Regions from separate parts of the Chitinibacter bivalviorum genome, predicted to be linked through region 1. Evidence: predicted binding sites of a transcription regulator. Region 1 holds the regulator's gene; the other holds the start of a gene.
What was found. Region 1 encodes sigma-54, which starts transcription at its own class of promoters, with help from an activator protein. Its sites were predicted from a motif close to CTGGCACGCTTCATGCTT; they were not measured.

Region 1 (9,350 bases):
AATAAAAAGAGAAGATTTTTTAAAATTGAATCCATGCTGCGCGAGAGTGCCCTGTGGGGTAAGTGCTTTTAGTTTAGCTGTTTCAATGTGATAAATTGGGACGAGTGCTGCAAAACAGCAGATTGTTTGATGTAAGTATAACCGAAGCAAATGCTATTTATACCGCGCCGCTGTTACATCGCGCCGCGCTCTTTTATAATCCAGTCTCAATTTTTCCTAGCGATGCCTTGTTCATGCAAAGTGCACATCAAACTGCTCGTCGTGTTTTGGCCATGGAAGCAGCAGCCATCGAAGCGATCGGCGCTCGTCTGGATGATGGTTTGTTTGAGCAGGCCTGCCAGCTTGTCCTTGCTTGCCAAGGGCGAGTGGTCGTTATGGGAATGGGTAAATCAGGTCATATTGCGCGCAAAATTGCCGCCACCATGGCCAGTACCGGTACCCCTGCTATTTTTGTCCACCCCGGTGAAGCTGCACATGGTGATTTGGGGATGATTACGCGCCAAGATATGGTGCTGATATTGTCCAACTCGGGTGAAAGCGATGAAGTGCTGGCTATCCTGCCTAGCTTAAAGCGCCTTGCAGTGCCGATTATCTCGATGACGGGCGCGCCACAATCGACTTTAGCGCAAGAGGCGAATGTGCATTTGGACGCTGGCGTGGCCGAAGAGGCTTGCCCACTGAATTTGGCGCCGACTGCGAGTACGACGGCGGCCTTGGCGCTCGGGGATGCGCTGGCTGTGGCCTTGCTGGAGGCTCGGGGTTTTCAGGCCGATGATTTTGCCTTGTCGCATCCGGGCGGAAGCTTAGGGCGTCGTCTGTTGGTGCATGTGCGTGATTTGATGCATGCGGGAGATAAGCTGCCTGTCGTGCAGGAAACCATGCCTTTGCGTGATGCCTTGCTGGAAATTAGTCGCAAAGGCTTGGGCATGACTGCGGTAGTGGATGCGGCTGGCCAATTGCAAGGCGTGTATACCGATGGTGATTTACGCCGCACTTTGGATCGCGATGTAGACCTACGCGCAACCAAGGTGTCTGAGGTGATGACACGTAATCCTGCTACCATAGAGGCTCAGCGCTTGGCGGCGGAGGCGGCTGCAGTGATGGAAGGGCGCAGAATTAATGGCTTGCTGGTGCTAGAAAATGGTCAGCTGGTCGGTGCTTTGAATATGCACGATTTATTAAAGGCTAGGGTGGTTTGATTGGGTATGTCCCCCAAATCATTTTAGGCATTGGATTTGAATGATATACCCCATGTGGGTGGTAAATAATGACAGAACGCGCAAAAACAGTAAAATTGATGATCTTTGACGTTGACGGTGTGATGACCGACGGCGGCTTGTACTTTTCCGATTCTGGCGAAGAAATGAAAGCGTTCAATTCGCTCGATGGCCATGGCATGAAAATGTTGCAAAACAGCGGTGTTAAATTGGCCATTATTACGGGGCGCACGTCGCGCTTACTGGAGCACCGTACCCGTAATTTGGGGATCGATTACGTTTACCAAGGTGCGCACGATAAATTGGCGTCTTTTCAGGCTTTGATTGCAAAAGTTGGCGTCACGGCCGAAGAGTGCGGCTATATGGGCGATGATGTGATTGATTTGCCTGTCATGCGCCGCGTGGCATTTGCGGCCTCGGTACCCGCTGCGCCTGAATTGGTGCAACAGAACGCCCACTATGTCACGGGCCGTCAGGGTGGACATGGTGCAGTACGTGAAGTGTGTGAATTAATCATGGCAAGCCAAGGCACGCTGGATGCCGCTTTGGCACCGTATTTGCAATAGGGCCAGATTTTGCGCAGTTTAACCATATTGACCTTGCCGCTGATGTTGCTGTTGATGGTCGGCGCTCTGATCTGGTCATTGAGTCGGGTGGCGATGGATGCGGCGGTGGAAGAGAAAACCGACCCTAATTTGCCTGATTTATTTGCGACGCATGGTGTTTTGATGCGTTACGATGAAATGGGCAGCAAGCGTTCCGAACTGATTGCCAGTGAAGTCACGCATATTCCAACGCAAGATACGATGCTGTTTACCCAGCCCAAGCTGATCCAAACCGAGCCAGGAAAACCGACTATTACGGTAGTTGGTGTGCGTGGGAAAAGCATTTTGAAGGCGTCTCAGGTCTGGTTTTATGATGAAACGACCTTGCGCCGTGCGCCTTTTGGCGAGCAAGCTGAATTAATTGTGCACGGGCGTGACATTCGAATCGATCAAGGTACACAGCAAGCCCATTCCGATGCCCCTGTGGTGGCCGATATGGGCCCGCATCATGCCGAAGCAGTGGGTTTTGTCGCGGATAATGTCGCACAAACCTTAGTTCTTAAATCTCAAGTAAAGATGACCTATGTTCCGACCGCTCGTATTGCCCTTGTTGGCTCTGCTCCTCGTCAATAACGCTGGCGCTGAAACGGCTGACCGTGAAAAGCCGATGAATATCACGGCTGATAATTGCAGCTTGGATCAAAAAACACAGCAAAGTGTCTGCGTCGGCAACGTGGTTGTGACGCAGGGTACGCTGGTGCTGCGCGCTGATAAGTTAACGACTCGGCAAGATGAAAAAGGTAATCAATTTGCTCAAGGCGAAGGGCGTCCTGTCCGCTTTAAGCAAAAGCTGGATACGGGTGAAATGCTCGACGCTGAATCTCTGCGTTTTGATTATGACGGCGGTAAAGGCCTGATGACCTTGATCGACAAGGCTTGGGTGAAGCGCAATCAAGATATGGTGGTAGGTGATACCATTACCTACGACATGAACACCGAATACTACCAAGCGCAAAGTAAAACAGGTGGTCGTGTCAACATTACCCTGATGCCGAAAAAGAAAGAAGCCAGTAAATGACCACTTTAAAAGCGCAGCATTTACAAAAAAGTTATAAAAAGCGCACCGTTGTGCGCGATGTCTCGCTCGAAGTCAGCAGCGGTGAAGTCGTTGGTTTGTTGGGCCCTAATGGTGCCGGTAAAACGACGAGTTTTTACATGATTGTCGGCCTGGTCAAAATGGATCAGGGCATGATCGAGCTCGATGGCGTTGATGTCAGCCAATTACCGATTCATAAACGGGCGCGCTTGGGCTTGGGGTATTTGCCGCAAGAGGCGTCGATCTTCCGCAAAATGACGGTGGCCGAAAACATCAAAGCGGTTTTGGAGTTGCATTACAGCGATAAAACTGAAATCAACGATAGGCTTGATTTACTGCTACATGATTTGCACGTCGCACATTTGCGCGATAGCAATGCCATGAGCCTCTCAGGTGGTGAGCGCCGTCGGGTAGAAATCGCCCGCGCCTTGGCGTCTAATCCGCAGTTTGTCTTGCTGGATGAACCCTTCGCTGGGGTAGACCCAATTGCGGTGATCGATATCCAACGTATTATTGGCTTTCTCAAAGAGCGGGGCATTGGGGTACTGATTACCGATCACAACGTTCGCGAAACGCTGGGTATTTGTGATCGTGCCTATATCATTTCAGAAGGTGCGGTATTGACCGCTGGAAAACCCGCTGAAATCGTCAATAATGAAGAAGTTCGCCGCGTTTATCTGGGTGAACACTTCCGCATGTAGTTTTTTTGCCGTAGCTGGATATATGAAGCAATCCCTGCAGCTGCGCATGTCGCAGCAGCTCAATTTAACGCCCCAATTACAGCAGTCGATTAAGCTGCTGCAACTCTCCACGCTTGAATTTAATCAGGAATTAGATCAGTACTTAGCCGACAATCCATTACTCGAGCGTGACGAGCCTGAGGGCGATGCGGGCGAAGTGATCGAGTCTGTTACCGAGTCCAATGATACCGCTTCCGAAGAACTGGATGGATTGCGCTGGGACGATGTAAAAAGCGGCGCATCATTTGATGATGATGACGAGCATGACCCTACGCTGCGAGTGCCCATCGAGCTATCGTTGCGCGATCATCTGCTGGCCCAGGCTCGCCTGCTGGGTATTAGCGAGCGCGACCATGCCTTGCTTTCGCTTTTAATCGAGGCACTTGATGAAGACGGTTTACTGACCCAAAGCTTGGAAGAAATTTTCGAGCAACTACCTGCCGATTTAATTGCCGATTTGGAATTGGAACCCGAGGAGTTACTCACTGCACATCAGTATTTAATGCAGTTAGAACCATTAGGTGTCGGAGCTCGAACGCTTTCGGAATGCTTATTGCTTCAGCTCAAGGTTTACCCTGAGTCAGAGGTGCTAAATTTAGCTAAACGCTTGATTGAATCTAGTCTTGAATTGCTGGCGCTACGCGATTACACCAAGCTCAAAAAGTTATTGCATTGTGACGAAGAGCAATTACGTCAGGCGCAGCAATTGATACGGACACTCAATCCACGTCCCGCCGCCAATTGGGGGGGCGAAACGACCCGTTATGTCGTGCCTGATGTGTTAGTGCAAAAATTACGTGGTCGTTGGACTGTGAAATTGAATCAGGCGGCCCAACCTAAATTAAAAGTCAATGAAATCTACGCCAAATTGTTGCAAGGGGATGCTGGTGATAGTTTGGCTGGGCAATTGCAAGAAGCTAGGTGGTTGATTAAAAGCATAGAACAGCGGGGTAGTACGATTTTACGAGTGGCTCAAGCCATTGTCGCGCGGCAGCAAGCATTTTTTGAATATGGTGAAGTGGCGATGAAGCCACTCGTGTTACGCGACATTGCTGAAGAACTAGATTTACATGAGTCGACAATTTCACGTGTGACAACGCAAAAATTTATGCTGACACCACGTGGGGTTTTGGAGTACAAATACTTCTTCGGCAGTCATGTTGAAAACGAAAGTGGTGGTGAAAACTCGGCCACTTCGATCAAAGCTTTGATCAAACAACTGGTGCAGCAAGAAAATCCGAAGAAACCATTATCGGATAGTGCTATAACAGAAGAACTCGCAAGGCAAGGTGTCGCAGTAGCGCGGCGCACCGTGGCCAAGTATCGGGAGGCGTTAAATATAGCGCCTGCCAGTCAGCGCAAAAGCCTGTAAAGGCTATCAAAACGAAGGAGCAATAATATGAACCTCAACATCAGCGGTCATCATCTTGAAGTTACTCCAGCAATCCGTGAGTATGTCACTAGCAAAATCGAACGCGTTGTTCGTCATTTCGACAATGTGATTGATGCGACGGTGATTCTTTCGGTAGATAAATTACAGCACAAAGCCGAGGTCACAGTGCATGTGAGCGGCAAAGACATTCACGTTGAAGCGATTGAGGAAGATTTGTATGCCGCAATTGACGTTCTGATGGATAAATTGGATCGTCAAGTGGTTAAACACAAAGAAAAACAAACAGCACATCGTGGCGAAGCACTCAAACACCAAGCGGTGGTTGAAGAATAATTCGTTGCGTAGGCAATACAACGGGAACGCCGCGAGTCGTTCCCGTTTTTGTTTCCGGGGAAGGCAAGTACAATACCCCGACCATAAGGACCGCGATTGAGACCATGAGCCTGATTACCAAAATTCTGCCGACCAGCAATGTTTTTTTAGATCTGGACGTCGGAAGTAAAAAACGCGTTTTCGAACATGTAGGTATCGTGTTTGAAAATAGCCATGGCATTGCGCGCAGCGTGATTTTTGATAGCCTGTTTGCCCGTGAAAAACTCGGCTCAACAGGTCTTGGGCAGGGCGTAGCGATTCCGCATGGTCGTATTAAAGGCTTAAAAGAAGCGACCGGTGCTTTTGTTCGCCTTAGTACGCCGATTCCATTTGATGCACCTGATGGCAAACCTGTGTCATTGATTTTTGTTTTGCTCGTTCCGGCCAATGCGACCGACCTGCATTTGCAAATTTTGTCTGAATTGGCACAACTCTTTTCCGATAAGCAATTGCGCGAAGAACTCAATACCCTGCCCGAACCACATCAGGTATGGGAGCGGATCGCCAATTGGGAGCCCTACGGTTCCGAGATCGCTTAATTTGCTTGGGCTGGACGGAAAAATGCTGGCTCGTTACTATTGAAGCCTGCCTATCAGGCAGCCTGTTCATGAGAGCCTTATGCCACAAATCACTGCCCGCCAATTATTCATCGATAATGCCGAAAAACTGCGCCTCACTTGGGTGGCAGGGCAGTCTGGGGCGAATAATCTGTTATCCAACGACGCTAGCGAACAAAAACCTTCGCTATCGCTGGTTGGTCACTTAAATTTCGTTCACCCCAACCGTATTCAAGTCCTTGGTATTGCCGAGGTCGCTTACCTCAATGATTTATCGCCCGATGTACAGCTAAGCAGCCTTAATCAACTGTTTGCCAGCGAAATGGCCGCGATGATTGTGGCTAATGGCCAGATCGTACCCGCTGCTCTGCATGATGCTGCCGAGCGTCACCATGTACCCTTACTGACGAGCCCAGAGCAATCCCCATATTTAATGGAGGTATTGCGCTACTATCTAAGCAAGGCTTTGGCTGTATCAACACACCTACATGGGGTATTTTTAGATGTGCTGGAAGTCGGCGTACTGCTCACGGGTGAGTCGTCGATGGGTAAATCAGAGTTGGCACTGGAGTTGATTTCGCGCGGCCATGGCTTGGTTGCTGATGATGTGGTGGAAGTTTATCGCACCAACCCTGAAACTTTGGAAGGGCGTTGCCCGCCGATGCTGCGCGATTTTCTGGAAGTGCGCGGGATTGGTGTATTGAATATTCGAACCATTTTCGGCGAAACCGCGGTTCGCCCCAAAAAAACGCTGAAATTGATTATCCATCTGGCCAAAGCAGGTGGGGAGTCGATGGCGCCAGTCGATCGATTGCAAATGCAGGCGGCAACCCAAGCCATTTTGGATGTGCCGATTCGTAAGCTTGTCATCCCCGTTGCCGCAGGTCGCAATCTGGCGGTTTTGGTTGAATCTGCCGTGCGAAACTATATTTTGCAGCTGCGTGGGATTGATTCAACGCGTGAGTTTATCGAGCGACACCAGAAATTTATGGAGATGGGTGAATAATGTCTGGCTCACCTCATCAGCAAGTTGTGATTTTATCGGGCATGTCGGGGGCGGGTAAGTCTGTGGCCTTGCGTGCGCTGGAAGATTTAGGCTATTACTGCCTCGATAATCTGCCTGCGCCTTTATTGCCACAAGCGGTTTCCATGCTCGATCGTGATGGCTACCCAAAGGTGGCCATCGCTATTGATGCGCGCAGTGCGCATAATCTGACGTCGTTCCCTGAGCATCTGGATGCTTTATTGCAATTGGGCATGGATGTGCGTTTATTGTTCGTGGAAGCGAACGATGAAACCATTATTAAACGCTACTCGGAAAGTCGTCGCAGCCATCCACTGTCAAATGGCCAGCTCACAGTATCGGAGTGCATTGCCATGGAACGCGAGGTGTTGGGCGATATTCGCGAGCTCGGGCATTGTATGGATACTAGTGGCTTATCTGCGTCACAATTACGGATTTGGATTCGTGATTTTATTGCATCCGATCGCGCTAAGTTGACCTTGATCTTCCAGTCATTTGGCTTCAAACATGGCATTCCGCTGGATGCTGACTTTGTCTTTGACGCGCGTTGTTTGCCCAATCCCTATTACGATCCGGCGCTGCGCCCATTGACGGGTATGGACAAGCCTGTGGCGGATTTTCTGATGCGCCAAGCAAGCGTTGGCCCCTATCTGACGCATATTCTGGGCTTTCTGGAGCGCTGGTTGCCCGAGTTCGAGCGCGATCAACGTAGCTATGTGACGGTAGCCATTGGCTGCACAGGCGGACAGCATCGTTCGGTCTATTTGGCCGAAGAGTTGCGGCGGCATTTTGCCCGTTCGCGTCAGGTCTTGTTGCGCCATCGCGAGCAGCATGCTCGCTGATTCTTGGCGTCTGCTCAAATGGGGTGATGCCCTTTGTATTGTCGTTTTGCTTGCAGCGTGGTTGCTGATTACGGTTTGGAGCTGGTCGCAACCTCAAGCGACGCGAGTTCGTATCTATCAGGCGGGTAAAGTGTTTGCCGAGCTTGATTTACAAGCGTCCCATACCCTGCATGTCACGGGGCCATTGGGCGATACCGTCATTGAGGTCGCAACGGGTCGGGCTCGTATCGTTCGTGACCCTAGCCCACGCCAATATTGCGTGCAGGCTGGTTGGCTGCAACAAGCGGGGCAAAGCGCCATTTGTCTACCCAATCAAACCAGTATCGAGCTCATCGGCAATCAACCTCGCCCTTATGACAGCCTCAGTTACTAATTCGCCCTCACAACATGCGCTGCGAGTGCAGCCTAGCGATGCGTATATTGCGCGTCTTGCCGCGTATGCCATCGTTTTGGCCGTGCTGGAATCAGGTATTCCATCGCCAATTCCGGGCGTCAAGCCGGGTTTGGCCAATATTGTGACTTTGATCGCCTTAGAGCGCATGGGCTGGCGAGCGGCTGCTTGGGTGAGTTTGCTGCGGATTTTTGGTTCCAGCATTGTCTTGGGGGGGATTTTCTCGCCTGGCTTTGCGCTGAGTTTATCGGGTGGTATCGCCAGTTTGCTGGTGCTGGCATTGTGCCAATATCTGCCGCGCCGACATTTCGGTTGGGTGACGATTTCCCTGCTGTCAGCCTTGGGGCATACGGCGGGGCAATTGCTATTGGCACGACTTTGGCTTATCCCGCACAATGGGATTGTCTATTTAATCCCGCTGCTGGCTGGCATGGCCTTGGTGTTTGGCTTTGTTAATGGCGTGATTACCGAACGATTATTACGCGCTTATCCTGAGCGGCATAAAGTGTCTGCGGAGCAATTATGAGTAAAACCATCACACTGGCCTTTACCGGCGCATCAGGCTTGCCGTACGGGATACGCACTTTGGAGTGCTTACTGGCCGCAGGTTGCAAGGTGCGCTTGGTGTACACGCAAGTGGCGCAAATTGTGGCTAAGCAAGAGTTAGATCTAAATTGGCCATCGCGCGCCGCCGATTTGGCCGAAAAACTCCGCGAGCAATATCAGTTGGCTGATCCTGAGCAGCTGCAAGTCTATGGCCAGCAAGAATGGTTTGCGCCGATGGCTTCGGGCAGCAATCCGGGCGATGGCATGATTGTGGTGCCTTGTACCATGGGCGCACTCTCTGCGATTGCCAATGGCGCGTCGGATAATCTGCTGGAGCGTGCTGCGGATGTGATGATTAAGGAGCGAAAAACACTGATTATCGTGCCACGCGAAACGCCATTCTCCGCGATTCATTTGGAAAATATGCTCAAGCTGGCGCGGCTAGGGGTGGTGATTTTGCCGCCTAATCCGGGTTTTTATCATCACCCAACGCAGGTGAGTGATTTGGTCGATTTTGTTGTGGCAAGAATTTTGGATCAGCTTGATGTGCCGCATGAGCTGATGAAACGCTGGGGTGAGTAGGGTATTGGTCTGAATGTATTTATTTTATTTGGCTTAGAAGTAATA
Region 2 (9,350 bases), 480 kb from region 1:
ATCAATCTCATAGCCTAGTCCGGTTGGATCTAGAGGGATTGATTCTAACAAGCCAGAGTTTACAAAATCGCTTAATTCTTTTGCGGGTTTTTTCTTGAGCTTAATAAACTGTGTGGCGGCGATTTTTAAAGTGGCGAGCCCTTCTAGCCTAGAGATCCGCTGTTCAAGGTATTTTCGTAATGCGGGATCTCGGGATTGTTTGTGCATTGCTCGGACAATATTGATGGCCTCCTGGGTGTCTGGCGCTTTTTCATACCAGCGTGCCGCTATTGCGAATAGTGCCTGCTGATTCCCCCCGTTTGTTCTTTTGGCCGCCTCTTCTATGTAGCGAGCGCCACCGATGGTGTCGTGTAAAAAATAGCGCAGATTGAAGCCATAATAGAATGGAGGGTAAAGATCAAATTGGCGGTGATCCATGGCCCGTTTCAATACTTGCTGCGCTGCAGGAACGGCATTTTGCCAACTGAGTGTTGCGGCAGCTAGATAGTAATTGTCTTCATGTGCTGGATTGAATGTGGCTGCTTCTGTTTGTAATTTGGCTTGTGTGTTTACAGTGATTTGATCGGGTTGATAGCTCACCATTATGGCGCGAAAGACGTTAATGTTCGCTGCAAGATAACGATCCCCTGCTGAAGTCAGTAACTGCACCTCGACTGGCATTGCAATCGTTAGATTATCATCCTGTGTTTTGACGCTGCGATGTTGATTAAGATGGACACTGCCGATTGAATGCAGTAATAAGCCAATCGCCAGCAGAGTAATTATGCAGATTAATTCTTTACTGCTTGAGGTGAAAATTCTTCTTGCCATTTTAATTAAGGGCTCTGCGGCGGAAAATCTGCATTGCCAGTGCGGTAAATATTAAAGTATAGCCAGAAGCCATGATTAATGCGGCTTTGGGTTCAAGCCCTGCCCAATTGCTATATAAAACGGCTTGTCGCCAATCTAAAGCACTTAAATCAGGTAGTAGCCAGCGCAAAAAATTGGCAATGGGAATAAATGTGGTTGTGTATTCGGGATCTACTGAGTCGCTAAATTGTAAAAAATTAAGTGTCGCGGCGAGTCCTCTGCCTGCCAATGAAAACATTAATCCAAGGCCGATTGCTAGAAATGGGGTGGTACTAATGCAAGCCATGCAAACGGTAAATGCCAGGATGACGATAGATTCGAGCCAAAGACCCATAATGGTTATCGGGAATGCGCTTAAGTTAGGCTGAACCAGCCCGATGTAGCCCCAGTTGGCATACTTGGCAATAAGCGCCAATGGCATCGCAAATAAAATAGCGGCGAACAAAAGTAATAGTGCAATGCCCACTAATTTACCAGCTAAAAATATGCTGCGCGCGCAAGGATAGGAGAGCGACCAATGTACGGTTTTTCGATCCAGGTCTTTTTGCAGTAATTCTTGCGTCCACGCCAAGGCAAGGAACATCAGTCCTATACGAACGCCGGAATATCCCACATCTAGACTTACAATCACAGGCTGTCTACCGGAAAATGAGCCGGCAAGATAGGCTACGCCCAATAGCAGCCCTTCAATAAATAAAATGAGCCAAATTGCGCGATTGCGCACCCCGGATAGAATTGTGAGCTTGGTAAATAAATATAGGTTTTTCACGGAAACGTTATAAATGTTATGATGCCTTTGAGATTTTACACACAAAAAATGGTCACACAGTGACCATTTTTTCATTATTTTAGCTTTACTCTAAACTAAATAATATTATGAGCAACCGGCAACCGTTGCTGCTTTAGCTACGCAACCTGTGCTTGGGCAGGCACTTGATACATTTGGTGATGCGCCGTTGGTGTTGCCGCCGAAGTAGTTTTTACCTTTCTTTGATGATGCACAAACACCGACTTGTACTGCGTCTTCCATTGCTGCTAAGTGGGTGTTGGCAGAGCATGTTGGTGTAAAGCCGGCTTGCAGGTAGCCTGTGGCGCTTGTCGTTACTGCTGTGCCGTTGCCTGCACCTGTTGCAGCGCAGAGAGCCGTTGATGAGGTTAGTGTTGCAGCTGATGCAAAGTTTACCGACCCGGCAGCCAAAAGTGCCGCAATAATAAAACGTGCTTTCATGTCAATATCTCCTGATGGCCGATTATTGGTTAGAGTTTGCAGATGCAGAAGTCAAGAAGTTGCGTGCGTCTGACTGAGCAGCTTTGTCTTCACCTTTTTTGGTGTATTCCGCAAATTGCGGAATCGCAATAGCAGCCAAAATGCCGATAATCGCAACCACGATCATCAACTCAATCAGTGTAAAGCCTTGTTGCAGTTTTTTCATGATCTAAATCCTTATTGAAAGGGGTGGGGAATCCACTGTTTTTTATATTAAGCACAAAGTGTGCCAACTAATTTGAAGCACCATTTACAGTTGCAGCAGTTAAGAAATTTCTAGCATCACTGAGCGCAGTCTTATCTTCTGCTTTTGTTGTGAACTCTGCATATTGCGGAATTGCAATGCTGGCAAGAATGCCGATGATGGCAACAACAATCATTAGCTCGATCAATGTAAAGCCTTTCATGTTGTTCTCCTTCAGGCGAATTGGCTTGGGTGCTGCTGTATGTGCTTAGCATAGTGTGTGCCAAGTTACATCTATAGCTTAGTACCCATGGCCTGACTGCCAAAGAAATGATGAACAAGGGCTGATTAGCGGTTAGTTCGCGCTTTTATGTCATTGGTGTGCCAAAAAATGGCACATTTATCAGTAAGTACTAATTTATTGATGCGATTGAACGCGCGGGATAGGTTTAGCGTTGAGGTGAGATGATGATTTGCCGCTGATTGGCTGAGCCGCGCCATGGCTGAGTGGTGGGTTGATCTTGCTCGTATTTGCCGTCGATGACGACGTCGATGTAGTTCATGATTTCCAGATTTTGTACGTCTTCATACAAATATCCCGTCCACAGCCAGATGTTTTTTTCTGGGTAGCGCTGCTTGAAAACCCTACATAGATTAAGGATTTCAGCGCGGTTGGCGGGGTGGAGGGGGTCGCCACCGGAGAGGCTGAGGCCATCGTGAGTGGCGCAGACGGCGAGGAGTTCTTCCATGATCTCTGCGGTGAAGGGCTGGCCGGATTTTCTATCCCAGGTGGATTGGTTGTAGCAGCCTGCGCAGGCGTGTTGGCACCCAGTGACAAAAAGCGTCACTCGGATGCCGGGGCCGTTGACTAAATCGCAGGTGTAATAGCGGTCGTAATTCATCTGATTTAGCAGGTTTCTAGGGTATTGCTCTCAAGTTCTTTATTTGTATTGAATGTAGAGTCATACCCTTTGCTATGTGAGGTCTGCGCAAAATGCTTCACACGGCGCATGACTTCTTTCTGTTTGCCCGCATTAAAGGGTCTGGCATTCGGGCTGCCGAGATAGCCACACACTCGGCGGGTGACTGACAGTGTCGCGCTGTCGTCATTGCCGCACTCGGGGCAGATGAATCCGTCTGCAGTCGCGAGCGTTTCACCCATAAAGCCGCATTCCCCACACGCGTCTACCGGCGTATTACTGCCGAAATACGGCACTTTAGTGACGGCATAGTCCCAAATGCGCTCTAGCGCGAGCAGGTTGTGCTTCATATTGGGTAATTCGACGTAGGTAATGTGGCCGCCAGTGGCGAGTTCGGCGTAGCCAGTTTCAAAATCGATTTTTTCAAATGGATTCACTTTGTGCAGAACATCCAAATGGAATGAATTGGTGTAATAGCCTTTGTCCGTCACTTCGTCGATGGTGCCGAAGCGTTCCTGATCGAGTTTGCAGAAACGGTGGCACAGCGATTCGCTGGGCGTTGAATACAGTGAGAAGCCAAATCCAGTGTCGCGCTTCCATTGTTTGGTCGCTTCGCTCATGGTCTGGATCACGCCATGCAAAAATTCGCGCGCTGTGGGGCTATGCGCGGGGTGATGGCCAAACAACAACACGCCGACTTCGTGCAGGCCGATATAGCCGAGCGAAATTGACGAGCGACCATCTTTGAATAAATCCATGATGCCGTCGGTCGGCTTTAATTTTCGGCCAAAAGCGCCTTCGGTATACAAAATCGGCGCGACATTGGCTTTGACGCCTTGCAGGCGTTGAATGCGCAGATACAGTGCTCTGAAGCAGGTTTGCAGGCGCTCTTGCAGCAGAGCGTTGAATTTCTCCAAATCACCTTTCGCTTCGATCGCGATCCGCGGCAAATTCAGGCTGACCACCCCCAGATTATTGCGCCCATCGAGCACTTCACGGCCATTTTCATCGTGCCACGCAGGCAGGAAGCTGCGGCAGCCCATCGGCGATACCGGAACGCTCGAGCCCGTAATCTGGCGATTGAGCTTGGCCGAAATAATATCGGGGTACATGCGTTTGGATGTGCATTCAAGCGCTAGTTGTTTGATGTCGTAATTGGGGTCGCTTGGTTTGAGGTTAATGCCTTCGTCGAGGAAGAACACCAATTTCGGGAACACCGGCGTCGTGCCTTCCTTGCCCAAGCCGCGAATGCGCACGCGCAAAATTGATTGCTGGATAATGCGTTCAGCCCACGATGTGCCCATGCCGAATGAGAAGGTCACAAAGGGTTGCTGCCCATTTGAGCTAAACAACGTGTTGATTTCGTATTCACACGCTTGTATGCCGTCGTAGGCTTCTTTTTCGGTGCGCTCTTTGGCGTAACGCTCAGGATCGGCGATTTGATATTCATACGCGACTGCGAGATTTTTCTCGTAGCTTTTCAACACATACGGTGCGAGCGTTTGGTCGATATTGGGAATCGTCGTGCCGCCATACTGATGGCTGGCCACTTGCGCGATGATTTGTGCGGTGACGGCGCACGCAACGCCGACCGATTTGGGGCTTTCGATTTTGGCGTTGCCGAGGCGAAAGCCATTGTGCAACATGCCTTGTAAATCGACGAGGCAGCAATTGGTGAACGGCAGGAAGGGCGAATAATCCAGATCGTGAAAATGGATATCGCCACTATTGTGCGCTTCCAGAATATCTTTGGGCAGAAAGGTGCTGGCGAACTGCTTGGAGACAATCCCAGCCATCAAATCGCGCATCACGGGGAAAACGTTGGCGTCTTTGTTGGCGTTTTCGGTCGTGGCTTCGCGGTCGGTTTTATTAACCAGCCCCATCAATTTGGCATGCAGCTCGGAGCCTTGCGCGCGGATGCGATCGCGCTCAAAACGATACTGTATATATATACGTGCAACTTCGGGGTATTCCTGCATCAACGCGTCTTCGACCAATTGCTGGATAGTCGGGATATCCAGTGGCGATGGCGATGATTTGAATAAATCGGCTTCCGCCAGTTTGCGGCATTCGTCCTCAACGTAGGTCGTGATCTGCTCGGCCAGCAATTCCGGCTCCGGATATTTGGCGGCAGTGGCGGCGCGGCGGCAGGCTTCAAAGATTTTGGCGCTGTCGTAGGCGGCTTTGGCGCCATCTCGCTTGATCACTTTCAACATGCTGGACGATTCCTTGGTTCGGCGATTTAAAAAAGTGGGCGAGCAAGCAGCACTCGCCCCAAATGGCTCATTAATGAGGTATTGCCTTCAAAGCGATGAATCTAAATTTCTACAGTCATATACCTTGCAATGTATATGGCCAAGCCAATTCAAAGTCTGGTGCGGGACTGATCATTTGCCCGTTGCTGGATGCCAATGCGCATCCACCCTGTGCCCCGTAGCTCAATGCGTATTTTAATCAGCTTGCGCGCAATGCAATACACAATATATGGTGATTATTTTCTAAAAATGACACTAAATATGCTGTTTTTGATGGGCGTCAAATTCTGACGGCTGGCGGGAAAAGCTGACGGACTCATCGTGACGACAGTACCTGAGGTGTGATTTCAAGGTTGCACTCTGGCAACTGTAAACCAAACGTCAGTAGGCGCTATGCTATGCTGGTAGCTCATAATTTACGCACTCAATTGACCCATGATGAAGTCTAGGAAACTGGCTGTTTTGCTGTTTGCGTTGATGACTCCTTTGACGCAAGCGATTGATTTGCCGTCCTTTGTCGAAAAAAACAGCGGGCGCTCTTTCACATTTGATCCGGTCAGAATTCAGAAAAAGGCCGATGGCGTGTTGGCGTTGATGTCTTATTCGGTCATTCTGGATTTGGCGAGTAGCAGTTTGTCAATTCAAGGCTCGGGCGGCGAAAAGCAAAATCTGGCCATGAGTCAACTGGGCGGCGGGGCAACGATGAGCGTGGAAACGCCCTTGTATCTGGAAGGTGCAATTGCCTACAGTCGCTACGACCCGACCTTTGTGGCGACATCGGGCTCGGAAACGCGCAGTGTGCCGCTCAAATGGACAACCGTAACAGCGACGGGTGGGATAGGTTGGGATTTTCCGGTGGTGGAAAATCTGGTTTTCCGACCGATTGTGAATTTTTCGCTCGGCGCGGTAGCTAGCGACTTAAAGCTCGCGAATTGGTGGCTCAATTATAAAACCGGTAATGAATATAAATTTATCGATGGCGGCTCGATGAATGCCCTCGGGCTGGGTGGCGCCTTGATGCTTGATTACGAGCTGGTCTTGCCCGAGCATGAAATTGACGTTGAGCTGCGGTATTCGGCGATTCATTTACAAGGCTTTGCCAATGGCAACAGCCTCAATAGTAATGCCGACTCGCAAACGGCAAATATCTGGGCGCGTTGGCGGGCGCCTACGGGCTTGGTTCTGATGTCGCGCCCTTTGCGCTATGTGCTGGAGTTTTCGCATTCGCGCTATTTTGGCGATCAGGCCGGTATCTTGGGTTTTGATAATTTGTCGACGCTGGGCGCAGGCTTTGAATTTGATTCGAGCAATTACAGTAATCTGATTTCCCGTACGCGGATTTTAATGCGCTATATGTTCGGTCAAGATGTCTCGGGGATCGGTGCAAGTATTGCGGTGAGCTTCTAAAATGTAGGGTATACGTCTAAAGATGAAATAGATAATGATCTTTGGACGTATACCCTATATATATTACAGCATATAACGCGCTAGATCTTCATTGCCCGCCAAGCTGCCTAGTTTTTCGCTGACAAATGGCGCATCCACCGTCACCGTGCCCCGTTTGGCATCAAATGACACATCTTCCAGCAATCTTTCCATGATCGTGTACAAGCGACGCGCGCCGATGTTCTCCGTGCTTTCGTTCACTTTCCACGCCATTTGCGCCATTTGCGCGATGCCGTCGTTGGTGAAATTAACCTCGATCTCTTCGGTGGCCAGTAGCGCCTGATATTGCTTGGCCAAGCACGCATCGGTGCCGGTCAAGATCGTGGCAAAGTCTTCGACGGTCAGCGAATTGAGCTCGACGCGAATCGGGAAGCGCCCTTGCAGCTCAGGGATCAAATCCGACGGTTTGGCCAAGTGGAACGCGCCACTGGCGATAAACAAAATATGGTCGGTTTTGACCATGCCGTATTTGGTGCTGACGGTCGTGCCTTCAACCAGCGGGAGCAAATCGCGCTGAACCCCTTGGCGTGATACTTCGCCGCCACTGCCTTCAGCTCGGGTGGCTACCTTATCGATTTCGTCGATAAAGACAATGCCGTTTTGCTCAACGATTTTGAGCGCTTCGGCTTTGGCGTCGTCTTCATTGACGAGTTTAGCGGCTTCTTCGTCGATCAATGCTTTGAGCGCATCGGGCACTTTCATCTTTTGGGCTTTCTTTTTCTCGCCCATCGCACCTTTGAACATGCTTTGAATCTGGCTGGAAAAGTCTTCCATGCCGGGCGGTGCAAAGACTTCCATGCTCGGCGTCGGCGCCGCAACTTCGATGTCGATTTCTTTGTCGTCGAATTTACCTTCCCGCAGCATTTTGCGGAATTTCTGCCGCGTCTCAGACATCGGGTCTTCGTGGTTGACGCTGCCGTAATTGTTATTGGTCGATGGTGGCGGCAACAAAATATCGAGGATGCGGTTTTCGGCGGCATCTTCGGCCTTGACGCGATTTTTGGCGATGGCCGAGTCGCGTACTTGTTTGATCGCGATTTCCATCAAATCCCGAATAATGCTGTCAACGTCTTTGCCGACATAGCCGACCTCGGTGAATTTGGTTGCTTCTACTTTGATAAACGGGGCATCAGCCAGCTTGGCCAGACGGCGGGCGATTTCAGTTTTACCCACGCCAGTGGGCCCTATCATCAGAATGTTTTTAGGCGTGATTTCATGGCGTAGCGGTTCGGCCACTTGCTGACGACGCCAGCGATTACGCAGCGCAATGGCGACGGCTTTTTTGGCTGCAGCCTGGCCAACAATGTGTTTATCGAGTTCATGAACAATTTCTTGCGGCGTCATTTGCGTCATCGTGCGTTTCCTTCAAGGCTAGTGCTGTCTACATCGGGGCTGAAGGGATAAATTTAAAGCCCACATACGGCGCTTGAGTGCTGCAGAGTGGGCTTGATTGACTATATTAGTAATATTCCCCAAATTTGTGCTGAGCCTGTTTGTGAACGTCAAACCGCTTACTCTGCTATTGATGGCCTGGCTTGGCTTGCTATTTGCAGCCATGCTGGCAGGCTCCTACTGGCTGATTGATCTGCAACACGCGGCAATGGCTAAGGCTGGCACGATGGCGCCTCACTTTGAGATGAATGCAGCCCATCTTTCTTCGGATTTGTTGGGTATATTTGTGCTGATCTTATTTTTCTTGCTTTTTAGCTCAATACCACTGTGGGTATTGCTCGCTGTGCAAAAAAAACAGCAACAGCAGGCCACGCGGCTACTTCCCGAATTGCCGCAGCTTGAGCCCGCCAAAATTGAGGCTTTAGGCTCGACCTTTGCGCCCGTCCTGCATGCCATGCAAGCACTGCAGCAGCAGCAAGCGCAGGAGATGGCGCAGCTGAGTGAACGCAATGAGATGTTTGCCAATGCGCTCGACGAATTAAATGACATGGGGCGACAACTGCGGCGTTCTGAATTGCGCTGGGCGTTGGCGCTAGAGGCAACGGGTGATGGCATTTGGGAATGGGATGCTGATGACAATAGCTGGTATTTCTCACAACGCTGTAAATCAATACTGGGCTACCTAGATCAGGAATTAGCCAGCTCTTTTGATGCATTTCGTCAGTTGATACACCCCGACGATGCCGAGCGTGTTGCGAATCACTTTGCCCAATATGTGCAGGTAAGGCCGAAAGGCAGTTATGACATCTTTGAGCTGGAATTTCGCATGCAGCATAAAGAAGGGCATTGGCTGCAAATATTGTCTCGCGCAGTGGCCAGCCGTGATCTGGAGGGGCACGTAGTTAGGATTGTCGGCACACACAGCGATATCACCGAGCAGCGCAAAACGATACAGGATTTGTCGAATGCGAAAGAAGCCGCTGAAAAGGCGGTTTCCCAATTGCGTAATGCGCAAATGCAAATGATTGAATCGGAAA

Region 2: HQ393_RS17975 (pilin) is a predicted target of sigma-54. The motif match lies at 2,570-2,587, and genes of this name have one in related genera.

What each region holds. Positions count from the first base shown of each region.
Region 1 covers NZ_CP058627.1:344,210-353,559, forward strand. Annotated here, with positions in the region: gene HQ393_RS01555 (monovalent cation:proton antiporter family protein) at 1-35, opposite strand, end outside; gene HQ393_RS01560 (KpsF/GutQ family sugar-phosphate isomerase) at 234-1,199, shown strand; gene kdsC (3-deoxy-manno-octulosonate-8-phosphatase KdsC) at 1,268-1,783, shown strand; gene lptC (LPS export ABC transporter periplasmic protein LptC) at 1,793-2,395, shown strand; gene lptA (lipopolysaccharide transport periplasmic protein LptA) at 2,346-2,840, shown strand; gene lptB (LPS export ABC transporter ATP-binding protein) at 2,837-3,559, shown strand; gene HQ393_RS01585 (RNA polymerase factor sigma-54) at 3,582-4,970, shown strand; gene hpf (ribosome hibernation-promoting factor, HPF/YfiA family) at 4,998-5,324, shown strand; gene HQ393_RS01595 (PTS sugar transporter subunit IIA) at 5,429-5,902, shown strand; gene hprK (HPr(Ser) kinase/phosphatase) at 5,982-6,926, shown strand; gene rapZ (RNase adapter RapZ) at 6,926-7,786, shown strand; gene HQ393_RS01610 (NusG domain II-containing protein) at 7,776-8,159, shown strand; gene HQ393_RS01615 (Gx transporter family protein) at 8,140-8,703, shown strand; gene HQ393_RS01620 (flavin prenyltransferase UbiX) at 8,700-9,305, shown strand.
Region 2 covers NZ_CP058627.1:3,436,044-3,445,393, forward strand. Annotated here, with positions in the region: gene HQ393_RS16210 (tetratricopeptide repeat protein) at 1-810, opposite strand, end outside; gene HQ393_RS16215 (ABC transporter permease subunit) at 812-1,693, opposite strand; gene HQ393_RS16220 (hypothetical protein) at 1,724-2,077, opposite strand; gene HQ393_RS18160 (prepilin-type N-terminal cleavage/methylation domain-containing protein) at 2,100-2,282, opposite strand; gene HQ393_RS17975 (pilin) at 2,350-2,523, opposite strand; gene nrdG (anaerobic ribonucleoside-triphosphate reductase activating protein) at 2,750-3,202, opposite strand; gene nrdD (anaerobic ribonucleoside-triphosphate reductase) at 3,208-5,436, opposite strand; gene HQ393_RS16245 (autotransporter domain-containing protein) at 5,911-6,882, shown strand; gene hslU (ATP-dependent protease ATPase subunit HslU) at 6,946-8,274, opposite strand; gene HQ393_RS16255 (PAS domain-containing sensor histidine kinase) at 8,372-9,350, shown strand, end outside.